4 regions of the Pseudomonas sp. P116 genome follow, and region 1 is predicted to be linked to each of the others. Evidence: predicted binding sites of a transcription regulator. Region 1 holds the regulator's gene; each other region holds the start of a gene.

Region 1 (4,888 bases):
TTGCCGTTAGGCCTGGCGCTGGCGGCCGGCGCGATGTTGCTGGTGGTGACCCACGAAGTGATTCCGGAGTCGCGACGCAATGGTCATGACAAGCTGGCCAGTCTTGGTTTGCTGATCGGGTTTTGTCTGATGATGGTGATGGATACGGCGCTGGGTTGAAGATCAAAAGATCGCAGCCTGCGGCAGCTCCTACAGGAAACGCATTCCAATGTAGGAGCTGCCGCAGGCTGCGATCTTTTGATTTTGGCTGTCAGCCGCCTTCGTCGAAGTAGTTGTTGATCAACGCCACCAGCGCATCCAGCGCTTCCTGTTCCTGATGGCCTTCGGTACTCAGATAAATCTTTGTGCCCTTGCCAGCGGCCAACATCATCATTGCCATGATGCTTTTGCCATCAACCGTTGTTTCTGGTGTGCGGCCTACTCTGATCGTGCAGTCGGGATACTGACCGGCAACCCCGACAAACTTCGCCGACGCTCGGGCATGCAAACCCAGTTTGTTGATGATTTCGATTTCCAGAGCAGGCATCGCGGTGTGAATCCTTTAGGTGAGGTCGCGGTGGCGAACCTGGACGTTCTTCAGAGTTTTCTGCAGGGCCTGACCCAGGCGTTCGGTCAGGTAGACGGAGCGGTGGTGCCCGCCGGTGCAGCCAATGGCAACAGTAACGTAGGCGCGATTGCTCGCAGCGAAGCGGGGCAGCCATTTGTGCAGGTAGCTGAAAATGTCTTGGAACATTTCTTCAACCTCGGGCTGCGCTGCCAGGTATTCGGCCACCGGCTCATCGAGCCCCGATTGCGCACGCAGCTCTGGCTTCCAGTAAGGATTAGGCAGGCAGCGCACGTCAAACACCAAGTCCGCATCCACCGGCATGCCGCGTTTGAAGCCGAATGACTCAACCAGAAATGCCGTGCCCGGTTCCGGCTGACTCAGCAAGCGCAGCTTGATGGTGTCGCGCAACTGGTACAGGTTCAGATTGGTGGTATTGATCTTCAGATCGGCCAGATCGGCGATGGGTCCCAGCAGGGCTGTTTCATCCTGGATCGCCTCGGCCAGCGAACGATTGGCGTTGCTCAGCGGGTGGCGTCGACGGGTTTCCGAAAAACGCTTGAGCAGGGTTTCTTCGTCGGCATCCAGATACAACACATCGCACTGGATATGGCGGCTGCGCACTTCTTCAAGCAGTTCGGGAAAACGCGAGAGATGACTTGGCAGGTTGCGCGCATCGATCGACACCGCCACCAGCGGTTGCGCCAGTTCAGTGTGAATCAGCGCGCGCTCAGCCAGTTCCGGCAGCAAGCCTGCCGGCAGATTGTCGATGCAATAGTAACCGTTGTCCTCAAGAACATTGAGCGCGGTACTTTTACCCGAGCCGGAACGGCCACTGACGATGATCAAGCGCATGATTACTGCCCGCTCTGCTCGTCCACAACAACCTGGTACAAGGCTTCATTGCTTGAAGCGCTGCGCAGTTTATCGCGCACATCCTTGCGATCCAGCATGCTGGCGATCTGGCGGAGCAACTCCAGATGCGCATCGGTGGCAGCTTCGGGGACCAGCAGTACAAACAGCAGGTCAACCGGCGCACCATCAATGGCGTCGAAATCGATAGGGGCTTCAAGGTGCATCAGGGCACTGATCGGCGACTGGCAACCCTTGAGGCGACAGTGAGGAATGGCGATGCCGTTGCCAAAACCGGTAGAACCGAGTTTTTCACGGGCAATCAGAGCCTCGAAGACATCTTGCATCTCCAGATCCGGCACTTCACGGGCGATCAGGTTGGCAATCTGTTCGAGGGCTTTCTTTTTACTGCCGCCCGGCACGTTCACGAGGGAACGGCCGGGGGTCAGGATACTTTCAAGTCGGATCATGGGGTAGGGGGTTATCGACCGGTCGCGCCCTGGAGCAGGCTCTGGGTCTTTTCCTTATGCTTTTTGAGTTGTTTGTCCAGCTTGTCGGTCAAGGCGTCGATCGCGGCATACATATCGGTATGTTCTGCGTTGGCGACCACTTCACTGCCGGGTATATGCAAGGTGGCTTCGATTTTCTGCTTAAGCTTTTCGACGCACATCGTGACTTGCACGTTGGTGATCTTGTCGAAATGGCGCTCTAATCGTTGAAGTTTCTCATTGATGTAGTCGCGCAGAGGTTCGGTCACTTCCAGTTGGTGTCCACTGATGTTGACTTGCATACAGCTTCTCCTTCGTTGCCAGTGCATAAAGCGGCAGGCCGAAAAGCCTGCCACTGGAACGCTGTAACGTGGCTTACATCAACCGCTTGCGTTCGCTCGAAGGCGCGATCCCGAGGGATTCGCGGTACTTGGCGACGGTGCGGCGAGCCACCTGAATGCCTTGTGCCTCCAGTAAACCAGCGATCTTGCTGTCACTCAACGGCTTTTTCTGATTTTCCGCGGCAACCAGTTTTTTGATGATCGCGCGGATCGCCGTGGACGAGCATTCGCCGCCCTCGGAGGTGCTGACGTGGCTGGAGAAAAAGTATTTCAGTTCATAAATACCGCGTGGGGTATGCATGAATTTCTGCGTGGTCACCCGGGAAATGGTCGACTCGTGCATGCCAACCGCCTCGGCGATGTCATGCAACACCAGCGGCTTCATGGCTTCGTCGCCATATTCCAGAAAGCCGCGCTGATGCTCGACGATCTGGGTGGCCACTTTCATCAGGGTTTCGTTGCGGCTTTGCAGGCTCTTGATGAACCAGCGGGCTTCCTGCAACTGATTGCGCATGAACGTATTGTCGGCGCTGGTATCGGCGCGACGCACAAAGCCTGCGTACTGAGCGTTGACGCGCAGACGAGGTACCGACTCCTGATTCAGCTCGACCAGCCAGCGTTCATTGTCCTTGCGCACAATGACGTCCGGAACGACGTATTCGGCTTCCGTCGATTCGATCTGCGAGCCCGGCCGTGGATTGAGGCTCTGTACCAGTTCGATAACCTGGCGCAGCTCATCCTCCTTGAGCTTCATGCGGCGCATCAACTGGCTGTAATCGCGGCTGCCGAGCAAGTCGATGTAATCGCTGACCAGACGTTTCGCTTCAGCCAGCCAAGGCGTCTTGGCCGATAGCTGGCGCAATTGCAGCAGCAGGCATTCGCTGAGATTGCGCGCGCCGATGCCGGCGGGTTCAAACTGCTGGATGCGGTGCAGAACAGCTTCGATCTCGTCCAGTTCGATGTCCAGTTCCGGATCAAACGCTTCGAGAATCTCGTCGAGGGTTTCGTCCAGGTAGCCCTGATTGTTGATGCAATCGATCAGGGTCACGGCGATCAGTCGATCGGTGTCGGACATCGGTGCGAGATTCAGTTGCCAAAGCAGATGGCTTTGCAGGCTTTCGCCCACTGAAGTGCGCGTGGTGAAGTCCCACTCGTCATCATCGCTGCTCGGCAGGCTGCTGGCGCTGGTCTGGTAGACGTCTTCCCAGGCAGTGTCGACCGGTAGTTCGTTGGGGATGCGCTCGCTCCAGTCGCCTTCCTCGAGGTTATCCACCGTCGGGGCGGTTTCCTGATAGGAGGGTTCCTGGATATCGGTGTTGGGCTTCTGTTCGGCGTTGTCAGCCAGGGGGTCGGTGTTGTCGAAGTCTTCGCCTTCTTCCTGGCGTTCGAGCATCGGATTGGATTCCAGAGCCTCCTGAATTTCCTGTTGCAGGTCCAGGGTCGACAATTGGAGCAGACGGATAGCCTGTTGCAGCTGCGGTGTCATCGTCAGCTGCTGGCCCATTCTCAAGACTAGCGATGGTTTCATGGCAGGGGCTTAACACCTTATTCGCCGGCGCGATGCGCCATCCACTACAGGGCGCCGAAGCGCCAAACTTAAGCAAATTATATGCCTGAAACTGAAGTGTTTGCCTAGAGCGCTGTAACAATTAAAGCGTATTAAATTCTGCTTGAACCGATACAGCGCCCGGGCGGCTCACCGGGCACCTTTACGCTTACAGGCGGAACTCGTGGCCCAGATACACTTCCTTGACCAGGTCGTTGGCCAGGATGGTAGCGGAGTCACCTTCGGCGATCAGCTGACCGTCGTTGACGATGTAAGCGGTTTCGCAGATATCCAGCGTCTCGCGCACGTTGTGGTCGGTGATCAGAACACCGATGCCCTTGGCTTTGAGATGGTGGATGATTTGCTTGATGTCGCCGACCGAAATCGGATCGACACCGGCGAACGGTTCGTCGAGCAGGATGAATTTCGGCGCAGTCGCCAGCGCGCGGGCGATTTCCACCCGGCGGCGTTCACCACCGGACAGGCTCATGCCGAGGTTGTCGCGGATGTGGCTGATGTGGAATTCCTGCAGCAGGCTTTCCAGCTCCTTGCGACGACCGGCCTTGTCGAGTTCCTGACGGGTCTCGAGGATGGCCATGATGTTGTCGGCTACCGACAGTTTGCGGAAGATCGACGCTTCTTGCGGCAGATAGCCGATACCGGCCTTTGCACGACCGTGCATTGGCTGGTGGCTGACGTCCAGATCATCGATCAGCACACGGCCCTGATCAGCCTGAACCAGGCCGACGATCATGTAGAAGCACGTGGTCTTGCCGGCACCGTTGGGGCCGAGCAGGCCGACGATCTGACCGCTGTCGATCGACAGGCTGACGTCACGCACGACCTGGCGGCTTTTATAGGCCTTGGCCAGGTGCTGAGCTTTCAGAGTTGCCATTACTGGTTTTTCTCTTCGGTTTTCTTCTTCGGCTGGATCACCATGTCGATGCGCGGACGCGATTCGGTGACTTTGCTGCCGGTAGCGCGACCGGCGCTGGCCAGTTTCTTCACGGTGTCGTAGACGATTTTCTCGCCCTGGGTGGTGTTGTTGTCTTTATCGACAACCTTGGCCTTATCGATCAGGACGACGCGATTTTGCGCGGCGTGGTACTGAATCGTC
Region 2 (4,888 bases), on a different contig from region 1:
GGTTTCTTTCCAGCTAGTACCACCAACAGCCTGCAGACCCTGCTCGTTGGTGAAGCTGGCCAGCGCAACCTGGCCGATGGCCTTGTTCTGATTGTTGCTGAAGTTGGCGAACAGAGTACCAGTGCCGTCGATGGTCAGGTTTGTGATCTGGCCAGTGGCGTAACCATCCTGAGTCGGAATCGTACGCGAGTTGTCCGCGTTGTACTGGGTAGTCTTGGCCATCGAAATGGTCACACCAGCCGGGTTGGCAGCTGCGCCGTTGGGCGTAAAGACACCGTTGGTCACCGTGCCCGGCCTCCAGCTTTTCAGCGTCAGGTCGCTGCTGATGATCGGATCGGCCGGATCTGCCGGGTTTGGTGTGCTGACCTGAGTCAACTTGCCTGCAGAGTCAAAGGTCAGGGTCGATGCCACTGGCGGAGTGGTTTTTGGATCGCTACCCGTTGCATCCGGGTTACGACCGTCAACCAACGTGTATACCTTCCAGGTGTTTTCGCCCGTCTTCACCACATACTGATCCATGTCGTGTTTGTTGCCCTGCGTATCATAGATCGGGGTGCTGAACGACTTGGTGTAGGTCTCGACCTTGGACGGATCGAATATGACGGCGTTGGCGCCAGTATCAACGATCACGGGGGACGAAGAGTTCAGGTTGATGCTCGATCCCACGGCCGAAGTCGACTTCGGTGCCAGGTTCGAGGTGTCGATTTTCAGGTCGGTCAACACACCGTTGATGACCTTGCCGTTGGCATCCACGCCGTAACCTTGCAGGCGCGAGGTGTAATCGGTGTTGGTGATGAAACCGGCGTCATCGACCTTGAATGTACCGGCACGGGTATAGGAGATCGAGCCGTTATTGCTCATGGTGAAGAAACCCGAGCCGTTGATGCCCATGTCCAACACGTTGCCGGTGTTGCTGATGTCACCCTGGGTGAACTGCTGCGAAACGTTGGCCAGGCGCACACCGTTACCGATGACCTTGCTGCCGGTGCCCAGTTTGGTCGCCGAGTAGACGTCTTCAAACTCTGCACGGGAAGATTTGAAACCGGCAGTCGCGACGTTGGCGATGTTGTTGCCGGTCACGTCCAGTTGTTTGTTGGCTGCATAGAGACCGCTAAGGCCGATATTGAAAGACATATTCCACTCCTTTGTGCCGGTTAGTCGGCTCTATATACCAATGGTTTGTACTTTGGACAGGGCGACGCTGCCCTTGCCGGCCAGGTTGAGCATCAGCTCGCCGCCGGTCTGGCTGATCGTCACGCTGTTGACGGTGGCCGGCAGGTAAGTTGCCAGGTCCGTCGCGGCGCCGTTGATCGGTGCGTTGGCCTTGAAGGTGTAAGTACCGACGGGCACCACGGTGCCGCTGGTGTCCTTGCCATCCCACGTGAAACTGGCGGCGCCAGCGGCGCGGCTACCCAGGTCGATGGTGCGAACCGTTTTGCCGTCCTTGTCGGTGATCGTCACGGTGCCTTCCGCGATGGACGATGGCACGGTTACCGAACCAGTCATGCCTTTGGTCGGGTCGTCGAGCTGTGCGGTATTGGTCTGCACAATCACGTTGCGGCCAACCAGAGACGACGCCTGCAACGCTTGCGACGAGTTGTAGTTGCCGGCCAGCCCGCTAACGGTGCTGTTGAGCGTGGTAATGCCTTCCAGGCTGCTGAACTGCGCCAACTGCGCAACGAATGCGCTGTTGTCCTGCGGATCGAGCGGGTTCTGGTTTTTCAGCTGGGTGACCAGCAGCTGCAGGAACGCATCCTTGCCCAGGGCTTGACCGCCGGTGGCGCTGTTGGTGGCCGAAGCAATGCCACCAGTGGTCGAACTGGTGCTCTTCGAAGAGTTCGCCAGGATGTCGTTCATGCTGAGGCCGCTGGTGGTATCGGTAACGCTCATGACAGTCGCCCCTTATTACTGACCGAGGGTCAGTACCTTCTGCATCATGGTTTTGGCGGTGTTCATCATTTCGGCGTTGGTCTGGAAGGACCGGCTCGCGGAGATCATGTCAGCCATCTCTTCCACCACGTTGACGTTCGGGTAGTAGACGTAGCCCTTGCCATCGGCAGCCGGATGGTTCGGCTCGTAGCGCGCTTCGAGGTTGCTCTGGTCTTCGACCACGCCGAGCACCTGCACACCTTGACCCGCAGCGTCCTGGTTCTGGAACAGCGAGTTGCTGCCGCCGCTCTGGCCGCCCTGGAACATGGTGGCGAATACCGGGTGACGGGCGCGATAGGTCTGGTCGATGCTCGACGAGACGGTTTCGGCGTTGGCGATGTTCGATGCCACGGTGTTCAGACGCGTGGTTTGTGCGCTCATGCCGCTGCCGGCAATGTTGAAAACGCTGGACAGGGACATGGATTACTCTCCGCGCAGGGCTGAAACCAGCCCTTTGAATTTGCTGTTGAGCAGGGTGAAGCTGGCCTGGAAGCCCACGGCGTTTTCCGCGTAGTTGGACTGCTCAATCTGGGCGTCAACAGTGTTCTGGTCGATCGACGGTTGCATCGGCGTGCGATACAGCAACGATTCGTCACCATTGCCCAAACCTTCAGCTTCGATGTGACGGCTGTTGGTCATGTTCAGGGCGAAGTGGCCACCGCTTTTGGTTTTCTCGGTCTGTGCTTCCAGCACTTTGGAGAAGTCCAGATCCCGAGCCTTGTAGTTCGGGGTATCGGCGTTGGTGATGTTATTGGCCAGCACTTCAGCGCGCTGGGCGCGGAAGCCCAGAGCCTTTTCGTGAATGCCGAGCGCTTTATCGAAGCTGATGCTCATGTCGGGAACCTTCAGGTGACCGGTTTTTCGTAACTGAGCTTTAGCAAGTGGCGTGCCAATGCAAGAAACACCCGTAAACCGGGGCCTTGCGGGCTATCGGCAATGCGGCAATGCCAGAAAAGCGGCAACCGCTTTCCGCCAGATGCCGCTTTTCTGCCGCTTGCCCCTGCCTTTACCGAATACCCCGGAACTGGTCTCAATCTGTAGGAGCTGCCGAAGGCTGCGATCTTTTGACTTTGTTTTTTAGAAACAAGATCAAAAGATCGCAGCCTTCGGCAGCTCCTACAGGGAATTGGCGCCTGGGAGATTATTCGGCACAAAAAACGGGAGCCCCTGAGGACTCCCGTTCTTGTGACGCCGATGTCAGTTACTTCGCCTGGTAAATGATCCCCGGGCTGCACTGAACCATCTGGTAATGGTCCGGCAAACCGTTCAGCGCTTCGGAAGCACCGAGGAACAGATAACCGCCCGGCTTCAACGTGCTGTGGATGCGCAACAGAATGTCTTTCTTCACTTCAGCCGAGAAGTAGATCAACACGTTGCGGCAGAACACGATGTCGAACTTGCCCAGCGCTGCATAGCTGTCGAGCAAGTTGAACGAGCGGAATTCCACCCGGTTCTTGATCGGCGCCTTGACGGCCCAGCGACCCGGCCCTTTCGGGTCGAAGTAACGTTGCAAGCGATCAGGCGACAAGCCACGACCGATTGCCAGGCTGTCGTACTCGCCGGTCTTGCAGTTGTTCAACATGAGACCAGACAGATCCGTGGCAACGATCTGCACGCCCATCTTCAACTGGCCGAGATTGCTGCGCTCGAACTCGTCGATCGACATCGACAGCGAGTACGGTTCCTGACCCGAGGAACACGCCGCCGACCAGATCCGCAGACGCTGGTTGGGAGCGGCCTTGATGGCTTCGGGCAGCACCTTGTTCTTCAAGACTTCAAACGGATAGGTGTCACGAAACCACAGGGTTTCGTTGGTCGTCATGGCATCGACCACCTGCTCGCGCAAACCGCTGCGCGGCTGGGTCTGGATGCGCTGAACCAGCTCACCCAGGGACTTGATGCCTTGCACTTCCATCAGTTTGTTGAGACGGCTCGAGACCAGGTATTGCTTGTTTTCACCGAGCAAAATGCCACAGGCTTTTTCCAGGAACACCCGGAACTGTTCGAAATCCAAATTACCCGTAGACAATGATGCCGCCTCTTAAATCGTGTTGACCGCCAGGGGCAGAAGGCCCCTAGCTGATATCTGCTGCTTTGATCCGGTCGACTACCCGGGATGCCAGGTCATCAGGACGGAATTTGGCCAGAAAGTCATCGGCACCGACTTTCTTGACCATCGCCTGATTGAACACTCCCGACAACGAAGTATGCAGGATGATATGAAGCTTTTGCATGCGTGGGTCGCTGCGGATTTCCGCCGTCAGGGTGTACCCGTCCATCTCCGGCATCTCGATGTCGGAGATCATCATCAGGAACTCTTCTTCCGGCTTCTTGCCCTCGTCGACCAGCTTGCGCAGGTAATCCAGCGCCTGCTTGCCGTCGTTCAACGCCACGACTTCCACGCCAACCGTCTGCAGACACCGCGAGACCTGCTTGCGTGCCACCGACGAGTCATCGACTGTCAGCACCCGCAGCGACAACGCTTTGGTCTGGGTCTCGACATCGACCACGCCGACCGAAATCGCTTCCGGCGTCGGTGCGACTTCCGCCAGCACTTTCTCGACGTCGATGATTTCGACTAACTGATTGTCCACCCGAGTCACAGCGGTCAGATAATGATCGCGACCCGTGCCCTTGGGCGGCGGATGAATCTCTTCCCAGTTCATGTTGACGATGCGCTCCACCGAGCGGACCAGGAAACCCTGGGTCTTGGTGTTGTACTCCGTGATGATCACGAACGGGTTGTTCTTGTCTTTCAACGCACCTGAGCCGGTCGCCATTGCCAGATCAAGGATCGGAATGGTCGCCCCCCGAATACTTGCCACCCCGCACACGACAGGACTGGACTTGGGCATCAACGTCAGCGACGGGCATTGCAGCACTTCCCGAACCTTGAACACGTTGATCCCGTAGAGTTGCTGACCGTCAAGACGGAACAACAACAGCTCCAGGCGATTCT
Region 3 (4,888 bases), on a different contig from region 1:
ACCGGTTTCAACCGAAACCAGAACGCCGTTCTGACGGCCGGACATGTGGCCCGACTTGACGGTGTCGTAGCGATCGAAGATCGAGGTCAGGATGCCAGCACCGTTGGTCAGGGTCAGGAACTGGTTACGGAAACCAATCAGACCACGAGCAGGGATGTTGTATTCCAGACGCACACGGCCTTTGCCATCCGGCACCATGTTGCTCAGGTCGCCCTTACGCAGGCCCATCTCTTCCATCACTTTGCCCTGAGCTTCTTCAGGGATGTCGATGGTCACGTTTTCGAACGGCTCTTGCTTGACGCCGTCTACTTCACGAATGATCACTTCAGGACGGCCCAGGGCCAGTTCGAAGCCTTCGCGACGCATGGTTTCGATCAGTACCGAGAGGTGCAGCTCACCACGGCCGGAAACCTTGAACTTGTCAGCGGTGTCGCCTTCTTCAACGCGCAGAGCAACGTTGTACAGCAGCTCTTTGTCCAGACGGTCCTTGATGTTACGGGACGTCACGAACTTGCCTTCTTTACCGCAGAATGGCGAGTCGTTTACCTGGAAGGTCATCGAAACGGTTGGCTCGTCAACGGTCAGAGGCTTCATCGCCTCGACAGTGTCCGGGTGGCACAGGGTGTCGGAGATGAACAGCGAGTCCATACCGCTGACGCAAACGATGTCGCCTGCGAAAGCTTCTTCAACGTCGATACGGTGCAGACCGTGGTGACCCATCAGCTTCAGGATACGACCGTTACGCTTCTTGCCGTCGGCACCGATAGCAACAACCGGAGTGTTCGGCTTGACGCTACCACGAGCGATACGGCCAACGCCGATAACACCCAGGAAGCTGTTGTAGTCCAGTGCCGAGATTTGCATCTGGAACGGACCTTCACGGTCGACTTTAGGAGCCGGAACGTGATCGACAACCGCTTGGTACAGCGGGGTCATGTCTTCAGCCATGTCGGTGTGATCCAGACCGGCAATGCCGTTCAGGGCCGAGGCGTAAACAACCTGGAAGTCCAGTTGTTCTTCGGTAGCACCGAGGTTGTCGAACAGGTCGAAGATCTGGTCCAGAACCCAGTCCGGACGCGCGCCTGGACGGTCAACCTTGTTGATGACCACGATCGGACGCAGGCCGGCTTCGAAAGCCTTCTTGGTCACGAAACGGGTTTGCGGCATAGGGCCGTCTTGAGCGTCAACCAGCAGCAGAACGGAGTCAACCATCGACATTACACGTTCAACTTCGCCGCCGAAGTCGGCGTGGCCCGGGGTGTCCACGATGTTGATGTGGTAGCCGTTCCAGTTGATGGCGGTGTTTTTCGCCAGAATGGTAATACCGCGCTCTTTTTCCTGGTCGTTGGAGTCCATCACGCGCTCGTCGTTGAGCTCGTTGCGCTCCAGAGTGCCGGATTGACGCAGGAGTTTGTCTACCAGGGTGGTTTTACCATGGTCAACGTGGGCAATGATGGCGATGTTGCGTAGATTTTCGATCACTTGTGTATCTCGATCAGAGGATTCGGTTTGCTGACAAGTCTTGGCAGCGATTAGCAGTAGTGTCCGGCATGGCCGTTACAGCTTGACGGCGGTGTCGGGGGGCCGGTGACGCAGGCCACAGGCAAACAGCCCCGGGCACTTAGCTCGGTCGATAAACGCGCACATTGGCATGCCCCTCACTGAGCAAATGGTGGGCATGCAGGCGACTCATCACGCCTTTGTCGCAATACAGCAGGTACTGGCGAGTAGGGTCCAGTTCCTTGAAACGTGCGTTCACTGCATAGAACGGCATCGTCTGTACCTCTATGCCGGCAAGCTCCAGCGGTTCGTCTTCAGCGGCATCCGGGTGACGGATGTCGATGACGATCTGACCGGCCAGTGCTTCGCCGACTTCTTCAATTTGCAAATCCTGGCCCAATTCATCGATCACTCGATCAATGGCGACCAGTTTGGCGTTGGCGAGCGCACGCTCGAGCACCGCCATGTCGAATTCTTTCTCTTCGTGTTCAACGCGGCCACGCTTGGCGGCGGTCTTCGGATTGACCGAGATGACCCCGCAGTACTCCGGCATGTGCCGGGCAAAATCGGCAGTGCCGATTTCGTTGGCCGTGTCGATGATGTCCTGTTTGTGCGCGACGATCAGCGGGCGCAGGACCAGCTTGTCGGTCACGCAGTCGATCACCGACAGGTTCGGCAGCGTCTGGCTCGATACCTGGGAGATCGCTTCGCCGGTAACCAGCGCATCGATGCTCAGGCGGTCGGCGATGACAGAGGACGCGCGCAACATCATACGCTTCAATACGACGCCCATATGACTGTTATCGACTTTGCCGAGAATTTCGCCCAACACTTCTTCGAACGGCACACTGACAAATAGCACGCGTTGCGAGCTGCCGTACTTCTTCCAGATGAAGTGCGCGACTTCCATCACGCCCAATTCGTGGGCACGACCGCCCAGATTGAAGAAGCAGAAGTGCGCCATCAGGCCGCGGCGCATGATCTGGTAGGCCGCAACGGTGGAGTCAAAGCCGCCGGACATCAATACCAGCGTCTGCTCCAAAGCGCCGAGCGGGTAACCGCCGATGCCGTTGTGCTGGCTGTGAATGACAAACAACCGTTTGTCGCGAACTTCGATACGGACTTCGATTTCCGGCTTTTTCAGGTCGATTCCGGCGGCGCCGCACTCACGACGCAACTTGCTGCCGACGTATTTTTCGACGTCCATCGAGCTGAACGCGTGCTTGCCCGCACGCTTGCAGCGCACCGAGAAAATCTTCCCGGCCAAGGCCGCGCCGTAGTGTTCCTTGCACTTTTCGGTGATGTCGTCGAAGTCGCCCAGCGGGTACTCGTCGATCTGCAAAAAGTGCGCGATGCCCGGCATGCACATCAGGCGTTCGCCCATCTCTTTCAGGGCTTTGGCGTCGGTAACGCGGGTTTCCAGCTCGAGGTTGTCCCACACACCGTTCACCACCACAGCCGGGTCCAGATCGCGGAGCACGGCGCGGATGTTTTTGGCCAACTGGCGGATAAATTTCGTCCGGACAGGTCGACTCTTGATGGTGATCTCGGGGAAGACTTTTACGATTAGTTTCATGAAAACAGCGCGCGCAGGGCCAGCCGAAAAAGGGGGGCGCGGATTATAGCGGAAATTGCTCAAGGTTTAACCAGTTAATATGCAGAAGGTTTCGCACGCACCAAAACGGGTCATTTTGAGATTAAGACGCTACATTAGAGGGCGATAATTTCTGCATCAGGGCGCTTTGCACTTTAATAAGCGTGAATTTGGGGCAAAAAACCCATGCTGGGGCACTGGCATGCAATTTGCTCCCTTGTGAGGCAGGTTGCCTTGGCAGAGTATTCGCGCCGGCATCACCACTATTAAGGGCATCCACTACCCGCCCTAATTCACCCGGAGGACACTATGTCGAAGTCGGTTCAACTCATCAAAGATCATGACGTCAAGTGGATTGATCTGCGCTTCACGGACACCAAAGGCACTCAGCACCACGTGACCATGCCGGCTCGCGATGCGCTGGAAGACGACTTCTTCGAAGTCGGCAAGATGTTCGACGGTTCCTCCATCGCTGGCTGGAAAGGCATCGAAGCCTCCGACATGATCCTGCTGCCGGACGACGAAACTGCCGTGCTCGACCCGTTCACCGAAGACGCCACCCTGATCCTGGTGTGCGACATCATCGAACCGTCGACCATGCAAGGTTACGATCGCGACCCGCGCGCCATTGCTCACCGCGCCGAGGAATACCTGAAGACCACCGGTATCGGTGACACCGTCTTCGCCGGCCCAGAGCCAGAATTCTTCATCTTCGACGAAGTGAAATTCAAGTCGGACATCTCCGGCTCGATGTTCAAGATCTACTCCGAACAAGGTTCGTGGATGTCCGACCAGGACATCGAAGGCGGCAACAAGGGTCACCGTCCAGGCGTCAAAGGCGGCTACTTCCCGGTTCCGCCGTTCGACCACGACCACGAAATCCGTACTGCCATGTGCAACGCACTGGAAGAAATGGGCCAGACCGTTGAAGTTCACCACCACGAAGTGGCGACTGCCGGTCAGAACGAAATCGGTGTCAAGTTCAACACCCTGGTGAAGAAAGCTGACGAAGTTCAGACTCTGAAATACGTTGTACACAACGTTGCCGACGCTTACGGCCGCACCGCTACCTTCATGCCGAAGCCGCTGTACGGCGACAACGGTTCGGGTATGCACGTACACATGTCCATCTCCAAAGATGGCAAGAACACCTTCGCTGGCGAAGGCTATGCCGGCCTGTCCGAAACCGCTCTGTACTTCATCGGCGGTATCATCAAGCACGGTAAGGCACTGAACGGCTTCACCAACCCGGCCACCAACTCCTACAAGCGTCTGGTGCCAGGCTTCGAAGCGCCGGTAATGCTGGCCTACTCGGCTCGCAACCGTTCCGCCTCGATCCGTATTCCTTACGTCAACAGCCCTAAAGGCCGTCGTATCGAAGCACGTTTCCCGGACCCGGCTGCCAACCCGTACCTGGCTTTCGCAGCACTGCTGATGGCCGGCCTGGACGGTATCCAGAACAAGATCCACCCAGGCGATGCTGCCGACAAAAACCTGTACGACCTGCCGCCTGAAGAGGCGAAAGAGATCCCACAAGTTTGCGGCAGCCTGAAAGAAGCCCTGGAAGAGCTGGACAAGGGCCGTGCGTTCCTGACCAAGGGCGGCGTGTTCTCCGACGACTTCATCGACGCGTACATCGCGCTGAAATCCGAAGAAGAAATCAAGGTCCGCACCTTCGTACACCCACTGGAATATGAGCTGTACTACAGCTGCTGATCCGGTAGCGCCGCGCTACGCGGCGTGACAAAAAGAGGCCTCCTTCGGGAGGCCTTTTTTGTGCGCGCTCATCCATGG
Region 4 (4,888 bases), on a different contig from region 1:
GCAACGCACTCCACTGGTAATACGCGTGGGCAGTGCCGTCGCTGACGGCTTCGGCCTGATCGCCGGCCATTTCGTAGCGCGCATCGAGCAGCCGCAACGTGTTGTCCGCGCGCTCGATAAAGGTGCCCAGACGAATAAAACGAAACGCATCGTTACGCATGATCGTGCCGTAGGACGCACCGCGAAACAGGTGCGAACGCTCCTTGATCCACTCGCAGAAACGGCTCATGCCGTAGCGGCTGAGACCCTGCTCGGCGATCCCGCGAATCTCCAGCCACGTGGCGTTGATGTTTTCCCACATGTCAGCGGTGATGCGCCCACGCACCGCATGAGCACTGGCCCGCGCCGCGCCGAGGCAGCTGTAGATGCTCGCCGGATTGGCCGCATCAAGGGCGAAGAAGTGCAGCAGACGTTCGGCATGCAGCGCGCCGTGACGCTCCAGATAATCGTCAAGCGTGCCGGTGATCAGCAACGGCATCGCCAGCTCGTGCAAGCCGTCGCCGCGACCGTCCTGCGGCATCAGCGACAGCGAGTAACTGATGTCGAGCATCCGTGCGAGGTTTTCCGCCCGCTCCAGGTAACGCGACATCCAATACAGATCCGAGGCAGTTCTACTTAACATGGCAAGCTTCCTTCAATCCTCGACCACCCAGGTGTCCTTGGTTCCGCCGCCCTGGGAGGAATTCACCACCAGAGAGCCTTCACGCAGCGCGACACGGGTCAAACCACCGGGTACGACCCGGGTTTCGCGCCCCGACAAGACAAACGGGCGCAAGTCGATATGGCGTGGCGCAATGCCGTTTTCGACAAAGGTCGGGCAGGTCGACAGTGACAGCGTCGGTTGTGCGATATACGCGTGAGGTTTGGCTTTGATCCGCTCGCGAAAGGCATCAATTTCCGCCTTCGTCGACGCCGGCCCCACCAACATCCCGTAACCGCCGGAGCCCTGGGTTTCCTTGACCACCAGATCTGGAAGATTGGCCAGCACGTGGGAGAGTTCAGACGGGTTGCGGCATTGCCAGGTCGGCACGTTTTTCAGGATCGGTTCTTCATCGAGATAGAAGCGGATCATGTCGGTGACAAACGGATAGACCGATTTGTCATCCGCCACGCCGGTACCGATCGCGTTGGCCAGCACTACATTGCCGGAGCGGTATGACGACAGCAGCCCCGGCACGCCGAGCATCGAATCCGGATTGAACGCCAGCGGATCAAGAAACGCATCGTCGAGGCGGCGGTAGATCACGTCCACGGCTTTCGGGCCGTCGGTGGTGCGCATGAAGACCTTGTCGTCACGCACGAACAGGTCCGCGCCTTCCACCAGTTCAACACCCATCTCCCGCGCCAGAAACGCATGCTCGAAGAACGCGCTGTTGAAGCGGCCGGGCGTCAATACCACCACGCTTGGATTATCGATCGGGCTGGAGCTTTTCAGGGTGTCGAGCAACAGGTTCGGATAATGGTCGATCGGCGCAATGCGCTGGGCGGCGAACAATTCCGGGAACAGGCGCATCATCATTTTGCGGTCTTCGAGCATGTAGCTCACGCCGCTCGGAGTGCGCAGGTTGTCTTCGAGCACGTAATAGGTGCCGTCGCCATCACGGACCAGATCGACGCCAGAAATATGCGAGTAGATATCGCGGTGCAGATCCAGACCCTGCATCGCCAACTGATACTGCTCGTTGGCCAGCACCTGTTCGGCGGGAATGATCCCGGCCTTGATGATGCGTTGCTCGTGATAGAGGTCGGCGAGGAACATGTTCAACGCCTTGACCCGCTGGATGCAGCCGCGCTCGACGATCCGCCATTCACTGGCGGGAATGCTGCGCGGAATGGTGTCGAAAGGAATCAGGCGCTCTGTGCCCTGCTCGTCCCCATAGAGCGTGAAAGTAATCCCGGCGCGATGGAACAGCAGATCGGCCTCGCGTCGACGTTGCGCCAGCAGCTCATCAGGCGTATCGGCCAGCCAACGGGCAAATTCCCGGTAATGCGGGCGAACCTGGCCGCCGGCATCGTACATCTCATCAAAATAGGTGCGGATCATGCCGTACTCCTTGTCACCCGGACCTACAGGCCTTCGCAAGGCCCGTGCCATCGGCATAAACGCTTTGATATCAATTGGTTGGATATTCACGTCGCAGGCACCGCACCATTCCTGTGCGGCAAATGCCCCCACCTGATCGCCCCCGCTTCATTGCGACGCACTGCATCGCCTATCACCAGCATAGTCAGAGTTGATTTCACTGCTTGCGGCTGGCTGCGGATAATCCGCGCATTCGCTGAAAAAACTTCTACGCAGAATTCTTCAGCCCCACTGATCCGCACTGCCAACGCAGCCCGCAAAGCCTTGACCCTGACCGGTTTCCTCTCCTTATCGGTCTTCCCTTTTAGCCACCCTCTGCGGTGGCTTTTTTTTGCCTGCTTGAAACGTTTTGAAAGCAAAAGCAAAAGATCGCAGCCTTCGGCAGCCCCTATAGGTGATTGGGGTAGGCGCTGCCGAAGGTTGCGATCTTTTGATTTTCAGAAACGAAAACGGCCGACCTAAAGGTCAGCCGTTGCTGAACAGTTATTTATTTCAAGAGATCAGTTCAGACGGTAGCGACTGCGCACCTCCTGCTTCACGCCCCAGCCCTCGATGATGCCGCCCAACGGCTCGACCACGGCAGAAAAGCCCTGCTCGAAATCGCCAATATCGTCATAGGTTGCGTACATCACTTTGCTTAATTCCAGAGACCACGCGCCGTCGTCGCGCGCGCTGACCTGGGCATTGATGGATTCACCGCGAAATTTTCCTGCTGCCCTGCGCGCCCGCTCCTCGTCCGGGAAAATCGCGTAGAACTCGATGGGATGGAATCGGGAAAAATCGAAACCGCCTTCTTTCATGCGGCGCAGAACATTGCTGCTGATGTCTTCTTGATAGGCTGTGCTCATGAATCGTCCCCCTCGGATAGATGGATAGACTTTCCGTATTCCCGCCCCGGGCCTTACTGGCCAAAGTACTACTGCAACGTGGTTGCTGCGGGAAACAAGCATGTAGCTGACAAGACCAGACCTTAGCGATCCATTCGCTGATCTCGCTTGCAGAGTAGCCCCAAGATAGAGCCGCTGCCAAGGCCTGGTGCTTCAAGTGACAGGAAGTATTCAGATTGGAGTGATGCTGCGGATTTCGATGGCGTTCTGGGTTTTCAGGTTTTTCACGCCGGCATCGGCGGTGCGCCCTTCCAGATCGTTCAGATCCAGTTCGGCAGCAACGGGCAGGAGCCGCGCCTTGATCAGTCGAGCGGCTTCGTCATCGCTTGGGCATTCCGCACGCTCGAACACCTCATCGACAACTTCACCATGATCGTCCACGAAAGTGACTTTCCACTTTTGCATCGGTGCCTCCTCGATCAAACCCGCAAATGGGCTTACCTCTATCTCGACTTTTGGCGGGATTGATCGTTCAAAAGGAATGCAGCGCGCGAGGATGAAAATAAAAAATTTACTGTCGGAGCTGCCGCAGGCTGCGATCTTTTGACTTTCAGAAACAAGATCAAAAGATCGCAGCCTGCGGCAGCTCCTACAGGCGCACCATGATGTTTAGTCGTTGCTTGGCTTGTTGATCGCCTGCAATACGTACTGCGGCATTGCAAACGCGCCGATGTGGATTTCCGGGTTGTAGTAGCGGGTGACGATGCTGCTGCCGATGAAACGCTGTTGCAGGGTTTCACGGCTCAGCTTGCGGTATGCCGGGTTGGTCGAGCCCCAGGCGAAGGTCATCGAACCGCCGATGTAGGTCGGCACCGCCGCTTGATAGAAATGCCAGTCCGGGAACAGGCTGCGCAGGCGACCGGCGGTGGTTTTGACTTCATCGATCTGCATGAACGGCGTGCCGTTCTGGGTCACGAGGATGCCGCCTTCGTTCAGGCAGCGATGGCAGGCCTGATAGAAGTTTTCCGAGAACAGCACTTCGCCCGGGCCGATAGGATCGGTGGAGTCGGAAATGATCACGTCGAATTTCTCGGTGGTCGTGGCGACGAAGCGCATCCCGTCATCAATCACCAGATTCAGCCGTGGATCGTCGTAGGCGCCCTTGGAATGCTCCGGCAGAAACTCTTTACACATCTCGACCACGGTGCCATCGATCTCGACCATGGTGATGTGCTCGACGCCCGCATGCTTGGTCACTTCCCGCAGCATGCCACCGTCACCACCACCGATGATCAGCACGCGCTTGGCGGCGCCATGGGCGAGGATCGGTACGTGGGTGAGCATTTCGTGGTAGATGAATTCATCGGCTTCGGTGGTCTGGATCACGCCGTCCAGTGCCATCACCCGGCCCATGCGCGGGTTCTGGAAGATCACCAGGTGCTGGTGTTCGGTGCGCACTTCATGCAGCAGTTTTTCCATGCGAAAACGCTGGCCGTAACCTTCGTAGAGGGTTTCCAGGTACTCGCTGGTTTTGGTGACGGTCATGGTCAAGTGCTCCGATGAATGCACGGGCGTTGCTCGTGGAGACGATTGCCCGGGAAAGGCGCGCATTCTACGTTGCCGAAGATGACAGGTCGAACCTCACTTCATCGGCTGAACACAAGCACCTGTAGGAGCTGCCGAACGCTGCGATCTTTTGATCCTGATTTTAAAAAACAACATCAAAAGATCGCAGCCTTCGACAGCTCCTACAGGGTAGTGCGTCAGATCCGCACGCTGCCCCGTGGCCCGGCAATTGCCCAGATGATCAGGCCCAGCACTGGCAGGAGGATGATCAGCAGCACCCAGACGATTTTCATCCCGGTGGAGACGCCGCTTTTCAGCACATTGATGATGGCCCAGATATCGAGGGCAAGAATGATCAGGCCAATCAGACCGTTGAACGTGGAACCCATGGTGTCGCTCCAGAATAGTGGCA

Evidence for each region. Region 1 encodes sigma-54, which starts transcription at its own class of promoters, with help from an activator protein. Its sites were predicted from a motif close to ANTGGCATNNANNTTGCTNT; they were not measured.
Region 2: the regulator sigma-54 is predicted to act here: its motif matches at 2,804-2,823, upstream of flgB (flagellar basal body rod protein FlgB).
Region 3: the regulator sigma-54 is predicted to act here: its motif matches at 3,291-3,310, upstream of glnA (glutamate--ammonia ligase).
Region 4: the regulator sigma-54 is predicted to act here: its motif matches at 2,077-2,096, upstream of ICA15_RS02845 (circularly permuted type 2 ATP-grasp protein).

The regions. Positions count from the first base shown of each region.
Region 1 covers NZ_JACVHB010000006.1:199,835-204,722, forward strand. The annotation lists gene ICA15_RS21015 (ZIP family metal transporter) at 1-159, shown strand, start outside; gene ICA15_RS21020 (HPr family phosphocarrier protein) at 251-526, opposite strand; gene rapZ (RNase adapter RapZ) at 542-1,399, opposite strand; gene ptsN (PTS IIA-like nitrogen regulatory protein PtsN) at 1,402-1,866, opposite strand; gene hpf (ribosome hibernation-promoting factor, HPF/YfiA family) at 1,878-2,186, opposite strand; gene ICA15_RS21040 (RNA polymerase factor sigma-54) at 2,260-3,753, opposite strand; gene lptB (LPS export ABC transporter ATP-binding protein) at 3,941-4,666, opposite strand; gene lptA (lipopolysaccharide transport periplasmic protein LptA) at 4,666-4,888, opposite strand, start outside.
Region 2 covers NZ_JACVHB010000004.1:209,522-214,409, reverse strand. The annotation lists gene flgE (flagellar hook protein FlgE) at 1-1,134, opposite strand, end outside; gene flgD (flagellar hook assembly protein FlgD) at 1,165-1,890, opposite strand; gene flgC (flagellar basal body rod protein FlgC) at 1,906-2,349, opposite strand; gene flgB (flagellar basal body rod protein FlgB) at 2,353-2,763, opposite strand; gene cheR (protein-glutamate O-methyltransferase CheR) at 3,131-3,958, opposite strand; gene ICA15_RS15285 (chemotaxis protein CheV) at 4,005-4,888, opposite strand, start outside.
Region 3 covers NZ_JACVHB010000005.1:408,474-413,361, forward strand. The annotation lists gene typA (translational GTPase TypA) at 1-1,482, opposite strand, end outside; gene thiI (tRNA uracil 4-sulfurtransferase ThiI) at 1,622-3,076, opposite strand; gene glnA (glutamate--ammonia ligase) at 3,404-4,810, shown strand.
Region 4 covers NZ_JACVHB010000001.1:561,430-566,317, forward strand. The annotation lists gene ICA15_RS02840 (alpha-E domain-containing protein) at 1-622, opposite strand, end outside; gene ICA15_RS02845 (circularly permuted type 2 ATP-grasp protein) at 635-2,044, opposite strand; gene ICA15_RS02850 (ribonuclease E inhibitor RraB) at 2,584-2,931, opposite strand; gene ICA15_RS02855 (hypothetical protein) at 3,142-3,375, opposite strand; gene speE (polyamine aminopropyltransferase) at 3,580-4,455, opposite strand; gene ICA15_RS02865 (PLDc N-terminal domain-containing protein) at 4,674-4,865, opposite strand.